One region of the Desulfomicrobium norvegicum genome, then DNA from elsewhere that is predicted to be linked to it. Evidence: predicted binding sites of a transcription regulator. Region 1 holds the regulator's gene; each other region holds the start of a gene.
What was found. Region 1 encodes sigma-54, which starts transcription at its own class of promoters, with help from an activator protein. Its sites were predicted from a motif close to CTGGCACGGNNNNTGCTT; they were not measured.
Positions count from the first base shown of each region.

Region 1 (6,054 bases):
CTCTTCTTTCGGAGCTTGCGGCCATCTGGAGCATCCCGAATGAATGCTGAACTGCTCGCCCGGGACGTGCGCCTGATCATCCTGGATGTGGACGGGGTGCTCACCGACGGCGGCCTCTATTATGACGAATCGGGCTGCGTAATGAAACGCTTCAACGTCCAGGACGGGCTGGCCATCAAGATGGCCCCGCAGGTCGGCATCGAGTTCGCGGTCATTACCGGCCTTGATTCCCCGGCAGTGCGCAGGCGGGTCACGGAGCTTGGCATCAGCCATTACTATCCCGGCCATCACCGCAAGGCCCCGATCCTGCGCCGGATTTCCGAAGAAACGGGCATCCCCTTGGCGCAGATGGCCTATGTCGGTGACGACTGGGTCGACGCGGCGCCCATGTCCCTGGTCGGACTGCCCATCGCCGTCCCCAACGCCCGCCCCGAGATACTCAAGCTCGCGGCCTGGACAACCAGATCCATGGGCGGCCAGGGCGCCGTGCGCGAAGCCATAGATTTCATCCTGCGCGCCCAGGGCAAACTCGAAGCTCTTTGGCAGGACTGGGTCCGGGAATGAAGCGGCTGCTGGTCGGGCTTTTGACCCTTGTCGTTCTGGCTGGAATCGCAATGCTCGGAAAACGGCTGCTCTGGCCCGAGCGCCTGGACAACCCGACGATCCGGAATCTGGATGTGGACTTGAGCCTCAAAGGCGTGAACCTGAGCCAGGGCAAGGACGGCAAGAAGCTCTGGAACCTCAGCGCCACCGGCGCCGACTACTCCGAAAACGGCGATGAACTCACCCTCGCCGCCCCGATCATCGTCTACTGGGGCGAGGAAGGCGGGGAACCCATCGAGGTTCGGGCGCCCAGGGGCCAGGTCTGGCAAAAAGAGGACCGGGCCAGAATGTGGGACGGGGTCAACGGCACCCAGGGCCAATACGTGATGCGCTCCGAGACCCTTGACTACACAGGACAAAACCGGACACTCGTTCTCGGCGGCACGGTTGAACTGACTGGCGAATCCATGCAGGGCCGCTCGGACACCCTGACATATTTTCTGGACACAGGGGACTTCCTGGCCCAAGGCAACGTCCAGGTCATCATGAACTGACAAGCGGGTTACCAAATGCGTTCACTCATACTTCTTCTCTTCCTCGCCTGTGCGACGCCTCTCTGGGCGGCCGAGACCGTCCCGGTCAAGATCACTTCCGACACCATGACCTACACCCAGAAAGGGGACCAGGTGATCTTCACCGGCTCCGTGTACGTCATTCGCCAGGACATCCAGCTCTGGTCCGACACGCTGACCGTGCTGCTGGAAAAAAAGGACGGCGCCAAGAACGCCACCCAGGGCGTGCCCGACGAGCAGGGAGCCATCAAGAAAATCATCGCCAAGGGCAACGTGCGCATAAAAGCGGACAAGGGTCGCACCGGCACCTGCGGAAAGGCCACCTATGAAGCCGACAAGGACCTTCTGACCATGGAAGACAGCCCCATGCTCATGGAAGGCGCCAACAAGATCCAGGGCGAGGTCATTAAGCTCTACATCAAGGAAAACCGCAGCGAAGTACTGGGCGGCAAGGGACGGGTCGAGGCCATCTTCAACACTCCCGCCGGCAAGCAGGGGCTTGGGCAGTGACCACCCTGACCGGGCAGAATCTGGCCAAGCGCTACGGAGCCAGGGATGTCGTGCGCGACATTGAACTTGACGTGAGCCAGGGCGAAGTGGTTGGCGTCCTGGGGCCCAACGGGGCAGGCAAGACGACCACATTCTACATGCTCGCGGGCATCGTGCGGCCCACGCGAGGGCAGGTCCTTCTGGACGGCCAGGACATAACCCGCTGGCCCCTGCACAGACGGGCCCGCGCGGGCATGAGCTATCTGCCGCAGGAAAGCTCCATCTTTCGCAAACTGACCGTGCGTCAGAACCTGCAACTGATTCTCGAATTTTCGGGATTCTCGCGGGAAGAGCAAAAGCGCACGGCGGACAGGCTGCTCGATGAACTGGGGATCACCCGCCTTGAAGGGCAGCTGGCCGCCTTTCTGTCCGGCGGAGAACGCCGCAGGCTGGAAATTGCCCGCGCCCTGATCCAGAATCCGAAATTCATCCTCCTGGACGAACCCTTCGCCGGCATCGATCCCCTGGCCGTGGACGACATCCAGGCCATCATCCGGGACCTTCGTGACAAGAACATCGGCGTGCTCATCTCCGACCACAATGTTCGCGAAACGCTCCAGATCTGCGACCGTGCATACCTTGTCCACGACGGCCGCATCATCCTGAACGGCAGCCCGGAAGAGATCGTCGCCGACCCGGGTGCGCGCAAGGTTTACCTCGGTGAAGGATTCAGCCTCTAGCGGACACGATTTTCCAAGGATTGCCAGGGCCTAAGCTTTATGGCAGATTCGTTACTGGGTAGTTTTTTAGCCTGCAATCCTCTGACACGGTGAAACCAAATCAATTATGGGCCTTGAACTCCGACAAAACCTCAAGCTGACGCAGCAGCTAGTCATGACACCGCAGCTGCAGCAGGCCATCAAGCTGCTTCAGCTCTCCAGATTCGAGCTTCTCGAAGCCGTTCAGCAGGAGCTGCTTGAGAACCCTATGCTTGAGGAGGGGGTCAAGGAAATTTCCGAGGAGCACGAAATCCAGGCTCCGGCCGAAACACGCCCGGAAGTCTCCTACGAAGACGCGGAACTGATGCGCAACGCGGACTGGGAAAACTACCTCGGCGATTTTTCAAGCACCGCCAAGCAAGTGCAGTTCAAGGAGACCGAGGCCCTGGAGGAGATGATGTCCTACGAGGCCAGGCTCTCGGGCAAGCCCTCCCTGGACGGTCATCTGCTGTGGCAGCTGTGTCTGTCCAACATCACCGAAGAAGAGGAGATGATCGGCGAGGCCATCATCGGCAACCTCGATTCCCAAGGCTACCTGATGAGCACCGCCGAGGACATCGCCTCCGAGACGCTCTCTCCCCTGGCCCTGGTGGAGTCCATGCTGCATCGTCTGCAGCGCTTCGATCCCGTGGGCGTGGCCGCGCGGTCTCCACGGGAATGCCTGCTCATCCAGCTGGAAATGCTGGGCCAGGACGATCCCATCCTGCTTTCCCTGGTGGGGGATCATCTCGAAGACATCGAGAAGCGACGCTACAAACCGCTCCTGCGCAAGTTCAAGATTCAGATGGAGGACCTCAAGGCCTATCTGGACATAATCCAGTCCCTGGACCCCATGCCGGGAGCCAGTTACGGCAGCGAGAGCACCATATATGTCAGCCCGGATGTCTTCGTGTACGAATACGAAGGGGATTTCGTCATCGTCATGAACGACGACGGCCTGCCCAAGCTGCAGCTGAGCCCCTACTACATGGACGACATGCACCTCGCGGTCAAAGGCCCGGACCGTGAATACCTGCATGACAAGATGCGCTCTGCCATGTGGCTCATGAAGAGCTTGCACCAAAGGCAAAGAACATTATACAAAGTGGTTGAAAGCATTGTCAGGTTTCAGCGGGGGTTTTTCGAACACGGCGTGACCAAGCTCAAACCGCTCATCCTCAAGGATGTGGCCGACGACATTGAAATGCACGAATCCACGGTCAGCCGGATCACCACGAACAAATACGTGGCCACCCCGCACGGCATCGTGGAACTGAAATTTTTCTTCAATTCCGCGCTGGAAATGGATGATGGAACTCAGGTCGGATCCGAATCGGTCAAGGCCATCATCAAGAAAATGGTCAGCGAGGAAGACCCGAAGCACCCCTACAGCGACGAAAAAATCGCCGCGGTGCTGAAAGAACGGCTGGACGTGAACATCGCCCGGCGAACAGTGGCCAAATATCGCGCAGTGCTGGGGATCGATTCCTCATCCAAGCGCAAACAGGTTTTTTGACATCCCGCCCTTTGGGCCGCCCCTTCCGGACGGCAAAAAGGGCTGACCCTCAACAATCGAGGAGGCTTCCATGAGGATTACCTTCAATTTCAAAAACTTCGATCCTTCCGACCATCTGCGCAAATACGCCAAAGACCGCTTCGGCAAGCTCGCCAAATTCACGGCCGGCACCCCCGACGCTGAACTGCAGGTCAATCTCGAAGTGGAGAAATTCCGGCATATCGCCGATATAGTGCTGACGGGGAAGAACGTACATATCTCCGCCCGCGAAGACAGCGAGGACATGTACTCCACCGTCGACCTCGTCTGGGACAAGCTTGAGGCCCAGATGCGCAAGGTCCGCGACAAGGACAAGAGCCGACGCAAAGGCGGCAGCGACAGCACCCGCATGGACGCCGGGAGTTTCGAGGACGACGCGGATGCAAAGCGCAAGCCGGTCATCCAAAAGACCGACGACTTCTCGCCCAAACCCATGATCGTTGAAGAAGCCGCGCTGCAGCTTGAAAGCACGGACAACGAATTCCTCGTGTTCCTCAACGCCGAAAGCGAAAGGATCAATGTCATTTACCGACGCAAAACCGGCGACTTCGGTTTGATCGACCCCGGGGTATAGGGAATGAAGCTTGCTGAATACCTGGACAAGGATTTGATCATCTCCGACCTCTCGGCCAGGACCAAAACCGAGGTCCTGGCCGAACTCGTTTCGACGCTGTCGGCCAAATATCCCGATCTTGACCCCAAACGCGTGGCCCAGGTCCTCATGGACCGGGAAATGCTCGGGACCACCGGCATCGGAGACGGCATCGCCATCCCTCATGGCAAGCTGGACAGCATCGATCAGGTTCTGGTCATCGTCGGCCGCAGCCACGAAGGCGTGGATTTTGCCAGCCTGGACCACAAGCCGGCCAGCATCTTTTTCACGGTGCTGGCTCCCTCAAGCGTGGTGGGCCTGCATTTGAAACTCCTGGCCACGGTTTCCCGCCTGCTCAAAGACGGATCGTTCCGTCAGGCCTTTGCCGACTCCCCCGGTCAGGACGGGTTGTGGCAGCTGCTGCAGACCGTCTAGCAAGAACGTATTCGGAGAACTCCCATGCAGCCTCAACCTGAACAGAAAAACGTGGTCATTGTCTCCGGCATGTCCGGTTCAGGCAAAAGCACGGCGCTCAAGGTCTTCGAAGACATGGGCTTCTTCTGCGTGGACGGACTTCCGGCGCGCATGGCTCCGGCGCTCATCGAACTGTTCTTCAACTCCTCCGCCAAAGACTACCCCGGGCTGGCCATGGGCATGGACCTGCGCCAGCCCGACTTCGTGGGTCAGTGGAAGGAAGTGCTGCTTGATGTCCAGAAGTTTTCCGTGCGGCCGACCATCCTTTTCACGGATTCTTCCAACCAGATCCTGCTGCGCAGATATGCCACCACGCGCCGTCCGCATCCTCTGGCCTCGGGCAACCTGGGACTGGAGGGGGCGCTGGAACGGGAGCGGGAAATACTGGAACCCATCCGCGCGCAGGCTGATCTGGTCATCGACACGTCGCATTATTCAGTGCACGATCTCAGACGGGTCATTCAGGACAAGTGGGAGAGCCTTTCTTCCCGCAGCCAGGGCATGCGTGTGCATCTCATCTCTTTTGGCTTCAAGTACGGGGCCCCGGCCGAGGCGGACATGGTCACGGACCTGCGCTTTCTGCCCAACCCCTATTTCGACGAGGCCCTGCGCCCCATGTCCGGAAAAGACGAAGCCATCGCCCGGTACGTGCTGGACAGCAACCCCGGGCACGAATACCTGCGTCGGCTTTTGGAATTTCTTGATTTCACCCTGCCGCTTTATGCGTCGGAAGGGCGTTACCGCCTGACCATGGCTTTCGGATGCACGGGCGGCCGCCACAGGTCCGTGGCCGTGACCGAGGCCGTTCTGGCACATCTGCGCGAACAGGGCTTCAACGTATCTGTCGAACATCGGCATTTCAGTCTTGGATAATCTTTGGAGGAGTAATGGTTGGAGTGATCGTGGTGACCCATGGCCAGTTTGGCAAATATCTGCTTGAAGCGGCCCAGACGATTTTGGGGCCGCAGGAACAGTGCGCCCACATAGCCGTGGAAGGAACCGTGGAAATGAGCGCCCTGCTTTCGGACCTCAAATACACGGTCAAGCAGATGGAAACGGGTGACGGTGTCA
Region 1 covers NZ_FOTO01000023.1:5,498-11,551, reverse strand. Annotated here, with positions in the region: gene kdsA (3-deoxy-8-phosphooctulonate synthase) at 1-50, shown strand, start outside; gene BMZ24_RS18915 (KdsC family phosphatase) at 40-564, shown strand; gene lptC (LPS export ABC transporter periplasmic protein LptC) at 561-1,097, shown strand; gene BMZ24_RS18905 (LptA/OstA family protein) at 1,113-1,625, shown strand; gene lptB (LPS export ABC transporter ATP-binding protein) at 1,622-2,344, shown strand; gene rpoN (RNA polymerase factor sigma-54) at 2,451-3,878, shown strand; gene hpf (ribosome hibernation-promoting factor, HPF/YfiA family) at 3,949-4,491, shown strand; gene BMZ24_RS18885 (PTS sugar transporter subunit IIA) at 4,495-4,944, shown strand; gene rapZ (RNase adapter RapZ) at 4,969-5,856, shown strand; gene BMZ24_RS18875 (PTS sugar transporter subunit IIA) at 5,871-6,054, shown strand, end outside.

Region 2 (6,054 bases), on a different contig from region 1:
AAGGAACGATCGAAATTGGCCTGGAAAGCCGGATCGATGAACGGACCGGCGCCCTTGGAGGCCGTGGGGGTCTTCTCGGCGGAAGTGAAATAGCCGCTGTTTTCGGGCTTCAGCATAAAGTTGATCCACTTGTAGGCCGCGTCGACGTTCTTGGCCTTGGCCGGAATGGTGAAGGTGTCGATCCAGCCCAGGGCGCCCTCGGCCGGAGCCACGAAGTCGATGTCCTTGTTGTCTTCGTGCAGCTTCCATCCGCCGTTGTCCCATGCCTCGGCCACGGTCACTTCGCCGGAACGCACGGATTCGAGCAACTGGTCGCCGTTGGCCCAGTAGTTCTTGACCAGGGGCTTGGCCTTGATCAGTTCGGCCTCGATCTTGGAGAGCATCTCGGCGTAGGCCTTTTCGTCACCGTAGAGGGCAAAGGGGTCGTAACCCAGCGCAAAACCCAGACCGATGAGGACCGGACGTTTCAGGCGGTAGCTGATGCGGCCCTTGTACTGCGGGTCGATGAGGGCTTTCCAGGAGGTCGCGTCCTTGGCCTTCGCGGTGTTGACCACCAGACCGGAGGTGCCCCAGCAGAAGGGAACCGCGTGCGACTGGCCGCCGACCAGTGTGTTCTTCTTCACGGCTTCGAGCATGGAGGGAATGAACAGATCGGCCTCGATTCTGGAGTAATCGATGGGCTGATAGATGCCAAACTCTTCCTGCACCGAGGAGATGCGGTCCTGACTGGGCTGGGCCAGATCAAAGCCCGCCCCGCGCGTAGCCCGCAGCTTGGCGATCATTTCCTCGTTGTTGGAATAGGTCACCTCGACCTTCACTCCCGTCTCGGCCTCGAACTTGTCCACCAGCTCCTTGGGGGCGTACCCTTTCCAGGTCAGCAGCTGGAGGGTATCGGCCATGGCCAGGGATGAACCGGCCATTAGAAAAACGATCATCAAAACAATCCGTTTCATGCGTAATTCTCCTTATAAGTGTGTAGGAAAAGCCAAATAAACATGTATCAATCTCAATCAATTTCGACAAGTGCATGACACCGTGAAGACAAGACAATGGCAAAAAAATTTTCAGCCCATTCCATGTCCGGCCGGCGCCGCAAGAGCCTGAACGCACACTCCGGTCCCGGCAGAAAAAACTTTCGCATCGGCCCCGTGAAATATCATCTTCTGGAGAGAATCGAGATGATGGTCTCTTTCAAATGCGCCATGTCCACGGGCTTGGCGATGTAGGCATCCATCCCGGCTTGCAGGAAGCGCTCCCGGTCTCCGGCCATGGCGTAGGCGGTCATGGCCACTATGGGGACGTCCTTGCCAAGCTCTTCCCGAATGATCCCCGTGGCCTCCATCCCGTCCATGACCGGCATCTGCACGTCCATGAAAACCAGATCGACGTGCTCGCGCTCAAGTATTTTGATGGCTTCACGGCCATTGGTGGCGCTTATGACCTCGCAGCCGAACTTTGCCAGAATCCGCTCCATGGCCATGCGGTTCACCCCGTCGTCCTCCACCAGCAGAAAGCGTCGCCCGCCAAGGTCTTCCTCCATCCCCTCGTATTGCGTCCGCGCAAGATCGCTCGACCCAACGGCAAAAGGAAGGGTCACGGCGACCGAGGTGCCCTCGCCCTGCACGCTTTCGATCTGTATCTGCCCATGCATGAGATCCACCAGACGACGCACGATGGCCAGCCCCAGGCCCGCGCCCTGATGCGTGCGCACACAGGAGCCGTCGACCTGAATGAACGGCTCGAAAATATCATTGAGACGTTCGCCTGGAATGCCCACTCCGCTGTCCTGGACCGTGCAGCGGATCCGGCAGGGAGATTCCCCCGCCGCCGAGACAAGGACAAAACGTACATCGATCCGCCCCTTCGGTGTGAACTTGACGGCGTTGCCCACCAGATTGAAGAGAATCTGCCTCAGTCTGACCTCATCGCCAAACAGATGGGCAGGGATGCGAGGGTCTGCACGCACTTCCAGCCGCACCCCCTTCTCGTGGGCCGGAACACCGAAAATATCGATGATGCTCTGCCGCACATCGGCAAAGGCGAAACTTTCCTCCTGGATGACCAGCTTGTTGGATTCGATGCGGGACAGATCGAGAATGTCGGAAAGCAGACGGGAGAGCCGATTCGTGGAGCGAATGGCCGCTTCGAGATATTCCTGCTGCTCGACATCGGGTTCCGTGGTCTGAAGCAGTTGCAACATGCTCAATACGCCATTGAGGGGCGTTCGTATTTCATGACTCATGTTGGCCAGAAATTCGGATTTGCTGCGGGATGCGTCCTCGGCAGCTTCCTTGGCCCTGTGCAGATCCTCCTGCGCTATCCGTCGCTCCAGCGCCATGCGGTCGAGGGCTTCGGCCACAAGCCCCAGTTCTCCGGCGTCATGGTCCACCCCGGTGGGCCTGGTGTAGTCGCCGGTCCGGAAACGCTCGGCGGCCATGACCAGCGCGTTGATTCTGGGCATGACAAAGGTCCTCTCCGCAACCCAGGCCATGACCAGGGCCAGCAGGGCCGCGCAGGCAGACAGAAGGAGGCCCGTGGCCATTGCTTTATGGGCGTCGGCGCCAATGGAAGCCTCGGGCACTCCGACAAAGAGGGTCATGTACGGTTCCGCCCCGTGTGCGTGTCTGATCTTGCAAAACGCGTTCATGCGGCTGAGGCCGTCGGAGCCCTTGCTGACAAAAACCCCGCTGTCCCCGCCCTGCTTCGATTTCGCCCAGGCTACAGGACTGACGAATTCCCCAAGGGGAAAAGATTCATCGACGACGGACCTGTAGATGCGTCTGCCCTCATGATCGGCAATGCCCAGAAAGGAATCGTCTGGTAGATGCTGCCCGACAAAAAATGAATGAAGCCTGGTCAGATCGAGAGCCACGGTAAGAACCCCTTTAACCTGCCCCCGCTCATCCAGGAGGGGATAGGCGAATGGAAAGGACGGAATCGAGGTCCCCCTGGAAACGATAAATTCTCCCGGAGAAAAATCCCTGGTGCGCATGGCGTCCCTGAAATGCTTGCGGTCCGCAAGACTGCCGAAGGACATGGGCACGGCCGAAGCCAGTACCTCCCCTTTTGGATCAGTCAGGGCGAGGTTGGTATAAAGAGGGTTGTGAAGCAGAATTCGCTTGAAGATCGCCATGCAGCCATCGACATCCCGGTTTTGAACCCGATCCATGACCGACAAGGTCGAAAGAGTCTGCCGGGTCACCTCGGAGGTCCTTTGCTGCACCCCGGCCATGGCCGTGACTATCCGGACCAACTCTCCCTCGGCGTGGCGAAATGCATTGTCGCGGCTCTGGAGTCCATTGAGCAAAATGATTCCCAGTGCCGGCAGCACCGACAGCAGTACCAGGCCGAAAAGCATGGCCCGCAAGGATTGGAAAAAAGCAAGACGCATGAGAAGGCTCCCAAGCCCTGGAACACGGGTGCATTCCTGGGCTTCTTGTATGCCTCATAACGCGCTGACGAAGAAAAGGGAAGGAATCAAGCAAAGCCGAATGCCTCCTTCCACGCGCCCGGGCCAGTGTCGGAACACTGCCCCGGCGTCATGAAAGGATAGCCAAACAGCTGATCTCTTACCAACCGATGAGCATGCGGCTTTTGTTGGGAAAGGCTCTTTTGACCCGTTTGGCCACTGCATAGGAGGCCCAGATGACAAGCGGCGACAGGATGGGCAAAAGATGCAGCCCGTAATAGGGCCTGTAATATGACTGAACCGTTGAAATGAGATAGATGATCCAGCCATGCAGAAAATAAATGGCAAAACTTGAGCCAGCCAGTGTTTTAAGCAGCGTGCTATCAATATGTTCGTATTTGTGCAGAAAAACCATAAAATAAACGCACAGAATCTGCTTCTGTATAAATGCTATGTCTATCCAGTTGAATTCAAATGGATTTTTCTGCAAGTTTCCGGATGCTTCGAAAAAAGCTGCCTGCACCAATGCCAGAAAAATCACACATCCCAGCAGGTGAAAATCCTTGCCCTTAAAGTTATCATATATAAAATCTCTTTCCATTGAACATAAAATACCAAACATGTAGACTGGAGAAAAATATATCACAGACTGAACTATGGACCAATTATTCACAGGCCTATGCATTAAAATCGATATCAAAGAAAGAATTGATATTATGTATATCTTTTTACGTAGATCTATTCTTATAAACCAAATAAACAAAGGAGATATTATAAACATGGCCATTATGAACGGAATATACCAATAAACCATGACGCCTCCATACCAGTAGTACAGAAGTGTCGGACGGACTATCTGATCGTAAAAAGTAGCTTCAGGACCAAAATAAAACTCCGGAAATGGCGCTTTTATGACCAATGCCCAGATAACGGGCAGAACGGACAAAATGAGATACGGTACGTACACATTCTTGAATTTCTTTTCCAAAAATTTGCGATAAACAAATTTGGGATAGAAAACATGATGAAAAAGAAATCCTGAAATGAAAACGAAAAGGGATGTCCCGCCTGAAATCAGATTGGCCAGCACCCGCTCGCCAAAACTGTCGATCACCCATCCGGTGATGCCGTAGCAATGGCCGATTACAATCAGAACAATCGCAACCGCTCGAAAATACTCAAAAGATCTCAGATGCATGCGTTCCACTCAAGGAAAAAGGTTGACGGCAGCCAAGCCGCCGCGATCACAATCAGACCAACCACATCCGACAAACCAGAAAAAAATTCCCGGCATCCCGCCGAAAAAACGCTCCGCCCGCGCCATGCCTGACCTGCCCGGGTCTGGCCCAAAATCTGCTAAGATTGCCCTGAAGCACCGCCAGCGACACGATTTTGACATGGAGACGTTACATGAGCCTTCTTGATCCCATCCAACTGATGACCCTCATGGGAACCAAGCCCGAGCGCAGGAGCCACAAGGCGGCGCTGGAGGACGGGTTTCAAAGCCACATGCGTCAGGCCCTGGGAACCAAAGACATAAATGAATTGAGCGCGAACCTTGGCGGCTCATCCATGGAAAATTCCCTCATGCGGGATGCCCTGCACGGACTGGCCGCCATCATGAAGCAGCAGTCTTCCTCGGACGCGGGGACAGGCCAGGCGCGAAGTTCCCGCAGGCAGAGCCCGACAGGCTCCCTGTCCGCGACCTTCGAGTCCGGAACATCGGGCGTGAACGCCATCGGCCATGACAGAAACGGCGGCACATCCTACGGAACCTATCAGATCGCGTCCAAGCCCGGCACCATGAAGGACTTCATCGCATTCCTGCGTGACAAGGAGCCAGGCTGGGCCTCGAAACTCAAGGCTGCCGGACCCGCGGACACGGGCTCGACCCGGGGACGCATGCCGGATGTCTGGCGTGAAATCGCGGCCGAAGACCCGGATAAATTCGGCGCGCTGCAACGAGATTTCATCGAGGCCACCCATTACGCCCCCGCCCGCGACAAGATTTTGGCACGAACCGGCGTGGACATGGACACCATGCCATCCGCGGCCCGCGAAGCGCTTTGGAGCACGGCGGTTCAGCATGGAGCCGGCGGAGCGGCCAGGATCTTCGGACGGGCCATCAAAGCCATCGGCACGGAACAACCTGAACACCAGTTCGCGCAAAAACTCATCGACAAGGTTTACGACAGCCGCAAATCACAATTCGGCTCCTCCACGGCCAGCGTGCAGGCCAGCGTGAAAAACCGCATGAACGTGGAGAAGGAAATGGTCCTGGCCATGCTAAGTGGCGACAACCAGTCCGTGGCCTAGTTCAATCCCGCTCCAGGGGCCCGATATTCTTTGTAAAATAGAGGATATCCTCGCCCGGGGCATAGTAATCGCGAATGCGGGCCTCCAGGCTGAAACCGCAGGACAGATAAAACCTTTGCGTCGGCGCGTACTGTTCCCGGGACGACGTCTCGGCGATGAGCTTGCCTCCCTTGCCCCTGCGCAGCCGCGCCTCCACTTCCGCCAGCAGCGTCCTGCCCAGCCCCTGACCGCGCATCTCTTCATGCACCGCGATCCAGTACAGATCATGGGTGCTTTCGGTGCACGGCGTCGGGCCATAGCACGCATAGCCCAGGGGGCCACGCTCCAGT
Region 2 covers NZ_FOTO01000004.1:118,890-124,943, reverse strand. Annotated here, with positions in the region: gene BMZ24_RS08100 (extracellular solute-binding protein) at 1-953, opposite strand, end outside; gene BMZ24_RS08095 (response regulator) at 1,157-3,391, opposite strand; gene BMZ24_RS08090 (acyltransferase family protein) at 3,570-4,607, opposite strand; gene BMZ24_RS08085 (VgrG-related protein) at 4,820-5,725, shown strand; gene BMZ24_RS08080 (GNAT family N-acetyltransferase) at 5,727-6,054, opposite strand, start outside.
Region 2: BMZ24_RS08085 (VgrG-related protein) is a predicted target of sigma-54. The motif match lies at 4,751-4,768, and genes of this name have one in related genera.

Region 3 (6,054 bases), on a different contig from region 1:
ACCGCAGACATACAGGATGAGCGGCTTGCCGCCCTTGAAGTACTTGGCCAGCTCGCGGAAGTTGGTGGACAGGCCGATGGCCGCAAAGGACAGGGCGAAGAACCAGCCACGCAGAAGCCTGGTGCCGCCGCGGACGATGCCGTGATCCACGACCGCGCCGCCAAGATCCTTGCCCATGCCCTGATCCAGGATGGAGAAGATGATGGAGGCGGCGATGAAGCCGAGCACGAACTTGGGAAAACGATGCCAAATCTCTCCTGCGCCAACGGTCTTGCCGGCCACGCAGTCAACCTTCGTGCACCAGTACACGGCGATGCAGAATGCGGTAACACCGATCATGACGTTCTGGATCATCTTGATGGTCGCGGCCACGTACATGGCCTTCTGGCCCAGGAACGCGCCTGCCGCGGCCACCGCGCCGGTGGAGTCGATGGTGCCGCCCATCCAGGCGCCGCCCAGAACTTCCGGGATGCCGACAGCCTTGATGAAGGCAGGCATGGCGATCATCATGATGGCGGTGAAGACCAGGGACAGACCGATGGACAGTGTCAGCTCTTCCTTCTTGGCCCGGCAGGCTGCCGCAGCGGCGATGGCGGCGGAGGTGCCACACACGGACATGTCGGCGGAGATGACGACGTTGAGTGTCTTGGAGGGCATCTTCAGCACCTTCTGGCCGAAGATGTAGGTGCACACGAGCACGACGGGGGTGACTACCCAGGCCACGAAAATGCCGGGTGTGCCGATGGCCACGATCTTGTTGAAGAGCACTTCCGCGCCCAGAAGAACAAGGCCGGTCTTGATGAAAAATTCGACTTCACAAGCCGGAAGGACCCATTTGGGAGTGCCCACGGTATTGGCTATGACCATGCCCAGAAGCACGCCCCAGGCTTCGGCGCCAAAACCGTACTGCTTGGAGATGGCCTGTCCGCCGAGAATGTACGCCAGGACGGCGACCAGGAAGACAATCACGAAACCCTGCAGGAACGCAGGCGCGCTCTTGCCCATCATGGCAATGCCCGCACCGAAGATCAGCGCGATGAAGATGCACAGGCCGATGAGGGACGGAATGTAGTTGTAGGGCTTGTTTTCGACCTTCTTCTTGGCATCTCCGGCAGCCTTGTGCGCGTCGCGCCACTCGGAAATCTTGGCCGCGGCCTCGTCATTGAGCGCCTGGTTCTGGAAGGATGCGCCGGCCGCAGCCTCTTCCGCGGCCACGGCAGCGGCGAGTGCCACTTCAAGCTTGCCCTTGGCCTCTTCGTATTTAGGCATGGCCTTCTCGTTGAGCGCCTTGGCCTGGGATTCGGAGCGGATCAGGGAATCCATGGGGTTGGTCTTCCAGGAACCTGGCGTCTTGGTCCAGTGGGACGCAAATTTGCCAAACGCGGTACCGGAGCCCTTGAGTTTGCCCTTGGCATCCTGGGCATTGTGCCAGGCGATGGTCTTGAACGGAGCCTTGGCCAGTTCCGCTTCCTGGATCTGGTTGGCGGTGGCTATCTTTTCGGCAAACTCCGCCTTGGGACCAAAAGTCGTGTACGCCAGGATGCAGACGGAAATAATGATAAAACCGAGCCAGATGGCCAGGAAGTCCTCTTTCTTCCACAAATCCGACCACTGGCTTTTCCCGTGGTCGATGACGACGCTGCTGCTTTCTTCAGACATTGGTTTTCTTCCTCCTCGATGATTATGAAGCGTTCTCTCGCCGGTTATTTTGACGACGAAGCCAGAGCAAAAGCCCTGCCATGTCTGCAAAAAATACGAGACCGCATAATTTCAGCGCGTTACAATTTCGCATCTTAAAAAAAGCGCAAAGCACGATTTACACTGCAAACACAAGTTAGCACCGCAAACTTCAAGAGCTGCATCCTGCAGCCGTCCAAAATTTTGGAAAACGATAAAAAAAGGCGTGGCCGCTCGAGAGGAACGCCACGCCTTTTCAAGGCAGGGAAAAGAAAAAACTACTTCTCGATGTCGAGTTCGCGTTTCTTGGAGTAGATGAAGCGCACCAACTGGTACTCGAAGGGACTTCCGGTCTCGTAGTAGCGAAACTTGACCTGATGCCGCGCGTCGACAGCCTTGACCCCGTAAACGCCGGTGGACACCGACTCGCGCGCAATCCAGCTCATGTCCTGGAAGAGGCCGTACGATGGGTTTATGGTCATGGCCGCGTCCACGAACACGCCTCCCGTGTCGCGCACTCCGGAGGGCCCGAACACGGGGAGCACCAGATACGGACCGGGGGGGACGCCCCAGAAGCCCAGGGTCTGTCCGAAATCCTCGTTTTCCTGCGGGATGCCTCCATTGCCGAGCACGTCGATGATGCCGCCCAGGCCGATGGTCGTGTTGAAGACAAAGCGGCCCAGCGAGACCGAAGCCTTTTTGGCCTTGCCTTGCAGGACAGAGTTCACAAAAATCGGTATTTCTTTCAAGTTATTGAAAATATTGGAAACGCCCTGTTGAACGCTATCCGGCAGGATCGCCTCGTAGGTGCGGACCACTGGCAGATAGACGTAGCGGTCAAGCTGGGCGTTGAAGTGGTACATGTTCCGATTGAATCCCTCCCAGGGATCATGGACCTGAAAATGCCGCTCCAGGGTCGGGTCCTCGGGCAGGCCGCGATGTACGGGGGCCTGAAAAGGGCCGGGCTGATGCTGCCCGTTGGTGGCGCATCCGGCGGAGACGAAGAGGATGAGGCAGAGAAGAAATATGCGCATGGTATGTCTCACTTGCGGAAAAAATCGAGCATGGCCGCGACATTGTCCCGATAACGGATATTGCCGCAGTGCCCCCCTGCCGGATAGAGCGTCAGGCGGCCGTTGAACGTGCGTTTCAGAAAACCGAGGTTGTCGGGGGTCAGAATGGGGTCGTCGACATTGGTCATGACCGCGATGCTTGTGGACTCGCGCAGAAAAGGAGCGATGGATTCGAGGCTGCTGGCCGCCACGGCCCGTTCCCGGGTCATGGCCGGATCCGTGAAGGCCAGGAAAGGCAAGAGATACTCGTCCACATAATCCTCGAAACTCACGCCCACGGCCGCATCCAGATAAGGCGACAGGGACTCGTTCTTCTCGATGACGTGCCCCCTTGGGGAAATGTATCCCGCTCCCGTGCACACGTCGCTGGTAAAAACCATGGACGCAAGAGAGACTCGGAAAGCGACGCCAATGAGGATCTTGAGCTCCTTTTCGGAAATGGAGCGGCTCCCGTGCAATGCAAAAAGAAATTCGTCGCCGAAATTGACCTCGTCGCTACCGCGATAGGCCGCCGAAAGATCGGAGACCAGATCGGCCACGACCCTTGCGGCCTCGGTCCGGTCGGCCACGTTGTCGGAGAGCAGGTGGTCGAGGATGGTGGCAGAGGTCAGCAGGCTGACCGCCGGATTGAGGAGCATCACCTTGTCGAATCCGAAACGCTTTTCGCGCGTGTCCAGCTCCGCCAGAAAAGCGGACTGTGTTCCGCCGAGGCTGTAACCGGTCAGGTTGTAGGAGGATATCCTGTCGCGGCCAATTTCGTTCACGATGGCGTCCATGCTCTGATACAGGTCAGCCACGTCGCGGGGAATGAACCCCGGAACCTGGGTCGTGGAGGCGCTGACCACAAAGTTCGGATACGTCGGCGATGACAGGCTGACCACGTGGTACCCGGCCCGATGAAAGACCGCCTGCAGGAAGCGGCAGTTGGCCGAATCGTAGGAAGAGCCTGTCCCGGCAATGATGAACAGCAGCGGCGCCACGTCGCGTTGCAGGGCAACGGAGTACTGCAGGGTGTCGTCATACCAGAGGATTTCGGGCACCGGACGCTCATGCAGCAGGAGCTCCCTTTCGCGCACCGCGCCCAGATCACTCAACGGGTTGAGATCGCGCAACGAGGAGGGACGGATGGAGTCCAACGGAAATTCGTCCCGCGGCAGAGTGCCGAGCACGGTGGCCTCGTAAGGATTCTTGAACGGATATTCATAGGCACTGGCCGGCGCGAAGGCGGCCAGAACGAAAAGGCATAATAGCAGGGCGCGATGCATGCGCAATCCTCCACGGTGATGTATCCGGGATCACTAGCCAGTTGGAGGTGTGAGCGCAAGCTTTTGCACCGTAAATGAAAAGAGCGCCCGCAGGCGCCCTCTTGCAAATCATGTACGTGTACCGGATCAACGCTCGTCGAAATACAGTTTGTGTTTTATGTTCACGCCTTGGGCGATGAACACCACGGATTCGGCAATATTGGTGGCCAGATCGCCGATGCGCTCGAGGCGGCGGATGAGAATGATGGTGTGAACGGAACGCTCGATGGCCGGAGTCTCGTGGATCATGTATTCGATGACCTGACGCATGTTCTTGTGGTTCAGCACGTCGACCTCGTTGTCCAGATGGCAGACCTGCAGGGCCGCCTCCACATTGCTGGATGAGAACGCCTGGGCCGCGTGCCGCAGCATGGCCAGGGCCTTGGTGCCCATCTCCAGCACGTCCTGATGAAAAGGCAACGGCGGCCGCGAACTGAGCATGATGGAGCGCTCGGCGATGTTCACGGCCTCATCGGCGATGCGTTCAAGATCGACGCTGATGCGCATGCACCCGAGGATGAAGCGCAGGTCTCCGGCCACGGGCTGCTCCAGGGCCAGCAGCTTGAGCGCCAGCTCGTCAATCTCCACCTCCAGACGATTTACTTCCACGTCCCCGTCCTGAACCTCTTCGGCCAGATACAGATCCTTGTTCACATAGGCCTGGATGGACTTCTGGACCGCGTCCTCGGTCAGGGAGACCATCTTCAGCACCTTGAGCTTCAGCGTTTCGATTTCTTCATGCAAATGCGTATACATCTTTCACTTCCTTTAAAAATTTGTCGGACCATTCAGAAGAACTGGGGGCATCAGCCGAAACGGCCTGTGATATAGTCCTCGGTCTGCTTGTTCTCCGGACGGGTGAACAGCTTGTCCGTGGGGCCGACCTCGATGAGCTTGCCCATATAGAAAAATGCGGTCCGATCGGAGACGCGGGCGGCCTGCTGCATGGAGTGCGTGACAATGACGATGGTGAATTTGTTCTTGAGTTCGTGGATGAGCTCCTCGATCTTCTGGGTGGCGATGGGGTCAAGCGCGGAAGCGGGCTCGTCCATGAGCAGCACCTCGGGCTCCACGGCCATGGCCCGGGCGATGCACAGGCGCTGTTGCTGCCCGCCCGAAAGGCTGAGGCCCGACTGGTCCATGCGGTCCTTGACCTCGTCCCACAGGGCGGCGAGCTTGAGGCTCTCCTCAACCCGCGCATCGATGAATTCACGGTCCTTGACGCCGTTGACCCGCAGCCCATAGGCCACGTTCTCGTAGATGCTCTTGGGAAAAGGATTGGGCTTCTGGAAGACCATGCCCACCCGGCGCCGGAGCACGACCACGTCATGGGCATTGTCGTTCAGGTCCTGCCCGTCCATGGTCAGGGACCCTTCGATCCGGGTACCGGCTATAAGGTCGTTCATGCGGTTGATGCACCGCAGAAAAGTAGACTTGCCGCAACCCGAAGGCCCGATAAGGGCCGTAGCCTGATGCTGCAGCATATCGAAGCTGATATCCTGGAGCGCGTGAAAGTCCGAATAATAGAAGTTGAGATTTCTCGATGAAATCTTGACCGTTTCTGTCATGTCTATTCCTCTGGGATCTGCCCGGCCAGGGGCAAGGTGATGATGAAGCGGGAGCCGATCCCGGTTTCGGGCACGGGGCTCTGCACCGTGATCCGCCCTCCGTGATTGGCCATTATGTGCCTGCAGATGGCAAGGCCGAGGCCCGTGCCGCCGATGGAGCTGTTGCGGTCCTTTTCCACACGGTAGAACCGCTCGAAAATCCGGGTCTGATCCTCGACCGGAATGCCGGGCCCGTTGTCCTCGATGAAAACAACCAGCTCACGACCGCTCGCATGCCCGTGGACACGGATGACGGCGGTTTCGTCAGGCACGTACTTGATGGCGTTTTCAAGGACATTGCGAAAAACCTGGACCAGCTGCTCGAAATTGGCCCGCACCTGGGGCGTTGAGGCACCTAGCTCGTTCACGAATTCGATGTCCTTGCTCAAGGGA
Region 3 covers NZ_FOTO01000003.1:325,805-331,858, reverse strand. Annotated here, with positions in the region: gene BMZ24_RS07460 (YeiH family protein) at 1-1,659, opposite strand, end outside; gene BMZ24_RS07455 (MlaA family lipoprotein) at 1,956-2,711, opposite strand; gene BMZ24_RS07450 (hypothetical protein) at 2,720-4,015, opposite strand; gene phoU (phosphate signaling complex protein PhoU) at 4,142-4,810, opposite strand; gene pstB (phosphate ABC transporter ATP-binding protein PstB) at 4,861-5,622, opposite strand; gene BMZ24_RS07435 (ATP-binding protein) at 5,625-6,054, opposite strand, start outside.
Region 3: BMZ24_RS07460 (YeiH family protein) is a predicted target of sigma-54. The motif match lies at 1,724-1,741, and genes of this name have one in related genera.

Region 4 (6,054 bases), on a different contig from region 1:
AGCATGCACACCCTGGCCAGGGCGGACGGTCCGGACGATTTTCTGGAAGCGGTGCGCGGCAGGAACTCCCAGCCGTCTGGACGCGCAGCCACCGGACATGCGCTGGCGCGCAATCTGTACGCCATTGCCTACCAGTTCTACCGCGCCAAGACCCGGCGCTCGCGTTCCAAATTAGTCTGCATGCAGTTCGCCGACCGCATGCTCGGTGCCAGCGAAACGTCCGGGGACGGCTTTCTGGCCCGTCTGCACGCGGCCATCGGCACACGCAAGAGCAGCACCTACCTGCGCCTGGCCGACGCCGAAGGGATCAAGGCCGTGCTCCTGAAGGAGGTGACCCGAATCATCGAGAACGACCCCGTGTTCACGGCCATCGCCAGGGGCGAGACGGGGGCGGATCTCGACCAGGAATGGTTCCGCTGCGTCGGGCAGGCCTCGGACAAGCTCATCGCCACCTTCCTGGACCGCCTGCTCACCAGCGCTCTCGGCGCCGACATCTTCGACATCTTCAGCACCATCGGCACGGCCGGGTCGCTGTACGCGCTGCTGGCCCCTTATTTCGTGTCCTTCGGGCTCTTTGCCCGGGAAAGATCTTTCAGCCGCAAATGCGCCCGCGCTTTCGGACAGGCCAGGCCCCGTCCCCTCGCGCTCCTGCATTTCACGGACACCTTCGAAGACGTGAACGGCGTCTCATGGACCATCCGCCAGCAGCTGGACATGGCCCTCGAACACGGCAAGAACATGACCGTGATCACCTGCGGACAGGGCGAGAACGCGCCGGGCCTCCAGGTCTTCGACCCCATCGGTACCTTCGCGATACCCGAGTATCCCGAACTTTCCGTTTCCTACCCACCGTTTTTGCGCATGCTCGAATACACCCTCGAAGCGGACGCGAAGCTCATCCTGGCCGCCACGCCCGGTCCTGTCGGCCTCGCCGCGCTGGCCATAAGCAGAATTCTGCAGATTCCCATCCATGGCACCTATCACACGGCCTTTCCCCAATATGTCGCCTCCCTGACCGGCGATTCAGGCCTTGAAGATCTGACCCGCAAGTACATGGCCTGGTATTACAAGCAGATGGATGTCGTTTATGCCCCGTCCCAGGCCATCGCCGATGAATTGACATCCTTCGGCGTGGAGCGCGGGGCCATCCGGGTGTACCCGCGCGGAGTCGACACCGCGCGCTTTGATCCAATCAAGCGCAACGGCTTCTTCAAGCGCTGGCGGGGCGTTGACCACTTTAAACTCATCTACGTCGGGAGAGTCTCCAAGGAGAAGGATCTGGACATTCTCTGCGCGGCCTTCAAATCGGCCCACGAGTCATTGAGCGGACACGGGGTCAGCCTCGTCATCGTCGGCGACGGGCCGTATCGGGAGGAGATGGAGCAGGAACTTTCAGGACTGCCGGCGCTCTTCACCGGCGTCTTGCACGGCGAGGCCCTGGCCGAGGCCTATGCCTCCGCCGATCTTTTCGTCTTTCCATCGACCACGGACACTTTCGGCAATGTGGTCCTGGAGGCCCAGGCCTCGGGGCTGCCGATCATCGTCAGCGACAAGGGAGGACCCATGGAGAACATCGATCCCGGCAAGACCGGACTCATCGTTCCCGGACGGAACGCAAAGGCCCTGGCGCAGGCCATGATCGAACTCTGCGGCGACCCATGCCGGGTCAAACGCATGGGCGAGGCGGCGCGCAGCTTCGCCGAGGAGCGCAGCTTCGGCTCCGCCTTTCTGGCAACCTGGGAGCTTTACAAGGACGCGACATCGCCTGCCGCGTGAGGGAATCTCACACGCGGCAGACGGGGTATAAAGATTTGTGGGGAAAGGACCGGGCCGTTGGCGCCCGGAAAATCAGAGCCCAGTCTTGATGACCATGTCCGTGATGGGCCCGCGTGAGCGTTCGCCCTTGAGGACGATGTGCCCGTATCCGGGCAGCCCTTTGAGCATCTTCACGGTCCAGTTCAGTCCGTTGTTGGATTCATTCAGATAGGGATTGTCGACCTGGCGCGTGTCGCCAAGGCAGATGCATTTCACGTTTTCGCCCATGCGGGTCAAAAGCGCCCGAGTCTCCGTGCGCGAAAGGTTCTGCATCTCGTCGATGATGACCACCGCGTTCTCAAGGTTCATGCCCCGGATGAAGGCGATAGGCAGAATCTCGAAGCGTTTGGGATTGTACCTGAAATTGCCGCTCTCGCTGTCGGCGAAGATGCGGTTGGCCGGGCGCAGGTCGTGCAGCTTCATGAGCAGATCGCCGATGTAGCGCACGTAGGGAGCCATCTTTTCCTCAAGATCGCCGGGCAGATAGCCGAGCTTGGCGCCGATCTCGATGACGGGTTTGACAAGGTAGATCTTGCGGTATGGATTGTCCTTCTTCTCAAGGGCCATGAACAGAGCCGCGGCCAAGGCCAGGAAGGTCTTGCCGTATCCGGCCTCGGACTGGATGGTGACCAGGTTCACGGCATCGTCGAGAAGCAGTTCCAGGGCCAGGTTCTGATAGACGTTGCGCGGCCGCACGTTCCAGACGTTGTGCTGAAAATCGATGAAGCGGGGCCCGGAGGTGGCGTGCATGTACGGCTGTCCGCCAACCCAGGCGAAGCTGTTGGCAATGGGCGGCTCGCCCTCGCGCACAAAACCGGTGTAGGACTGGGATTCGGAGCGGAAGGGATTTGAATCGCGGTACCCCTCGCTGGCGATGGCGTGGATGCGGGCCTTGAGCTGAAGGATGCGGTCGTTGGTGACCAGGATGGGCGCATCCACTCCGCTGTCTTTGAGTTCGTCAAGAATCAGGTCATCGCCGCTCTTGCTTTCCGCGTCCGTGAACGTCCGGGGCGGGAGGAACAGGACATCCGGGTCGTCCTGCAGGGCGGCAATGGCCTGGGCCACGATGTGGGCCACACGCGGCTCGCGCTTGAGCTTGTCCAGCTCTCGCAGAACGGTGTACGGCAGGATGACCCGGTTTTCCTGGCCGTTGCGCAGGGCGCGGATGCATTGGGGGTTGTCAATGAGCACATTGGTATCAAGTACGTAATTCTTCTGCATGGACGGCTCAATCCTTAGGGGCCGGTGGCCCCGGTCCGGACCATTGACGGGAGAGGGCGGCCGATCAGACTGCTGCCAGAACCCCGTCCCCAAGTCCGGTGCGTCCGAATTCTCCGGGATGCCTGTCGATCATCTCCTGGCACTCTATGCAGAAGAGCGCGCTCGGTATGGCCAGGAGCCTGCGGTCAGCAATATGCTCTCCGCACATTTCGCAGATCCCGTAGGAATCGTTGTCGATGGCCTTGAGGGCGACGGTGATGTCCCTCAGCAGCTTAACGTTGCGATTGTAGCGTATCATGTTCCAGTCCTGGGAGGAAGCGGTGCTGGCCTGATCCGCCAGATCCGGCTCAAGCTCCCGGTCCTGGCACATGGATTCCCGTAACCTTTCGTTTTCCCTTTCGATCTTCCTGAATTTTTCCCGCAGCCGAATCTCGATGTCCTGATGGATATGACAAACACGCGACATGGATACCTCCATTGTGTGTGGCAAGTCGGTCCACCCGGAACACCCGGATTCGAACTTCTTGCCGTTGAAGCACACTAGGATCCGCGTGTTTCGTACCGGAGACGAAGGCGAGGAGGTTTCATGACAGAGTCATCGGCCCGCATCCGCCAAAAGGCGATCAACTATGAGGCGCTCAAGGGCGGGATCGTCCTGCAGGGTCGGCTGGAGCACGAACTCGATCGCGGGGAATTCCTCCCGCAGGGCGGCGATCATTTCCGGAATGTCCTGCTCGATATGCACCCCGTTGTAGAGGAAGTACTGCATGACCACGATCCTGTCGCAGCCCTGCAGGACAAGGGCACGCACCTGGTCGGCCAGGGTCGGTTCGCCCAGGGAAAAAAAGGCCGGCAGGACCGGCGCGCCGCTGACTTCCCGCGCGACCCGCTCCACCATGGCCGTGAACTGCAAGGAAACCTCCCTGCGCCTGCTGCCGTGCCCAAGCACGATCATTCCGGTTTTACGCACGCACCCTCCCTGTAAACCTGTAAAGATGAAAAAAGGCCCCCCACTTGTTGCAGGCGGCCCTTGAACCGACGCGCTTCCGTCGATACTAATGCTTGTGATCCTCATGAGCCGCTGGAGGCTGCTCGTCGTGGACATGGTCGTGATCATGGTCATGGGGATGACTGTGGGTCAGATCCCCGTGGGTGTGTTCGTGCTCATGCTTGACCACGGTCGTGGTGGTCTTGCCTCTCAAACATCCGCAGCCCTTGCACATACGGACCTCCCTTACGCCTTGAAGCAGGCTGTTTGCGATAAATATGGAGGTCAAGGTAATCCTTTCCCCGGCAATGGCAATACCGGGAAAAATGCAATATATTGCACATGCACACGTCTTGTGCAGCAACCGGCACGCAAATCTCCTGCAGGACGCACGACCACAAATCTCAACAAGCTGAAATAAAACAACTTAAGCTTTTGGCACGACGCCTGCTATGTGAGGTCCAACCAAAGACATTCCACTACCTCCAGAATGTAATTGCAAAGGGAGCCTTAAAATGTACCTGAAACACCTCATAATCGCCGCCTCGTTGGTCCTGGCCCTCGCAGCCGGAGCCCAGGCCTACAAGAGCGGCTGTCCGGGACAGGGACACTACCAGGACTTCATGTCCGGCCTGACCCCCGAACAGCAACAGAAAGTCCAGGCAGTGACCGACGAGCACCACAAGGAACTCTTTGCCCTCCACAAGGAGCTCCTTGCCAAGCACGAAGCCATGGAAGCCCTGTTTGCGGCAACCCCGACCGACAAAGCCGCCATCGACAAGGCCGTGGCCGAAGTGAGCGAACTGCAGGCGAAAAAAGAGAAACTCAATGCGGACTACCGCGTGGAGTTGACTGAAATCGCCGGAAAGCCCGTTCCCATCGAATCAGGCAGAGGCTGCGGACGCATGTCCGGATGCGGAGCACACTCCAGCGGCGCCACCCCAGGCGTCGGCTCCGCTCCCGGATGCCCAGCCGCACAAACCATGTAAAACCTTCTCTCTCCCTCCCTTGAAAAGGGCAAAGGCCGTACCCCCTGCGGCCTTTGCCTTTTCCTTGAGAAAGGCAGGCCATGGAACTCGTTCTCCCGTCTCGCAGCGATCGCACCATCATGATGGCCACCATGGCCGTGTTTGTCCTTGGTCTGGCGCTGAGCTTCTCCACATGGCGCAATCTGCGTCAGCAGCAGGAATCCTTTCACGAGCACGCCCTGGTCACGGCGCGCGCCATCGCCACCGGGATCGAAATCAATCTGCGCCGGGAACTGCAGTTGCCCGCGACCCCCGAACACACCAACACGCTTCTGCACCTCCATCGCACCCTGGCCAAGGAACTGCTCCAGGACTACATCAAGCGCACCGACGCACGCTTCATCGGCCTCTACAACCCCCTCGGGCACATCCTGCTCTCCTCGCACAATGATCCAAAGGCGATCCAGGGCCAGCTGCCGACCATCGCCTGGGCGAGCATCGGCAACGCCGGGGAATGGAGCGGCGAAATGAACTTCGAAGGCCAGCCCATCATGGTCCTGGGCCGCATCTCGCACCTGACCACCGCTCCCGCCTGTCCCGACGGCCAGTGTCCGCCGGACAAGCAGCCGCCGCTCCTGCTCATCGGCGTCGACATGACCCACCATCTGGCGGCCTTCGGCAAATACAAGCGCACGGCCATCCTGCAGACCGGGTACATCCTGGCGGTGACCATCGTCTTCTGGATTCTGCTCCTGGGATTTCTGCAACGCAACGAACAGCACAGACGCCTGCAACGCCTGGAATCCTTCAACGCCCGTCTGCTGGACAACATGCCCGACGGTCTGCTGACCCTTTCCGCCGACGGCACGGTCGTGGCGGCCAATCCGGCGGCCACAAGCCTCATGGGCGGACTCGGCCTCGTGGGGCAGCCGCTCTCCGGCATTTTCTCGAATCTGGGTCTGACGCCGGACAGGCAACCCGGACAGGACTGGAGCACTCTCAAGACGGCCGACCGGCATCTGGAAATTTTGCAACTCCCGTTGAAGGATGGATCGGAGCAGC
Region 4 covers NZ_FOTO01000003.1:276,817-282,870, reverse strand. Annotated here, with positions in the region: gene BMZ24_RS07245 (glycosyltransferase) at 1-1,776, shown strand, start outside; gene BMZ24_RS07240 (PhoH family protein) at 1,849-3,036, opposite strand; gene BMZ24_RS07235 (TraR/DksA family transcriptional regulator) at 3,101-3,502, opposite strand; gene BMZ24_RS07230 (sirohydrochlorin chelatase) at 3,632-4,006, opposite strand; gene BMZ24_RS19405 (hypothetical protein) at 4,092-4,259, opposite strand; gene BMZ24_RS07225 (periplasmic heavy metal sensor) at 4,540-5,013, shown strand; gene BMZ24_RS07220 (two-component system sensor histidine kinase NtrB) at 5,094-6,054, shown strand, end outside.
Region 4: BMZ24_RS07225 (periplasmic heavy metal sensor) is a predicted target of sigma-54. The motif match lies at 4,460-4,477, and genes of this name have one in related genera.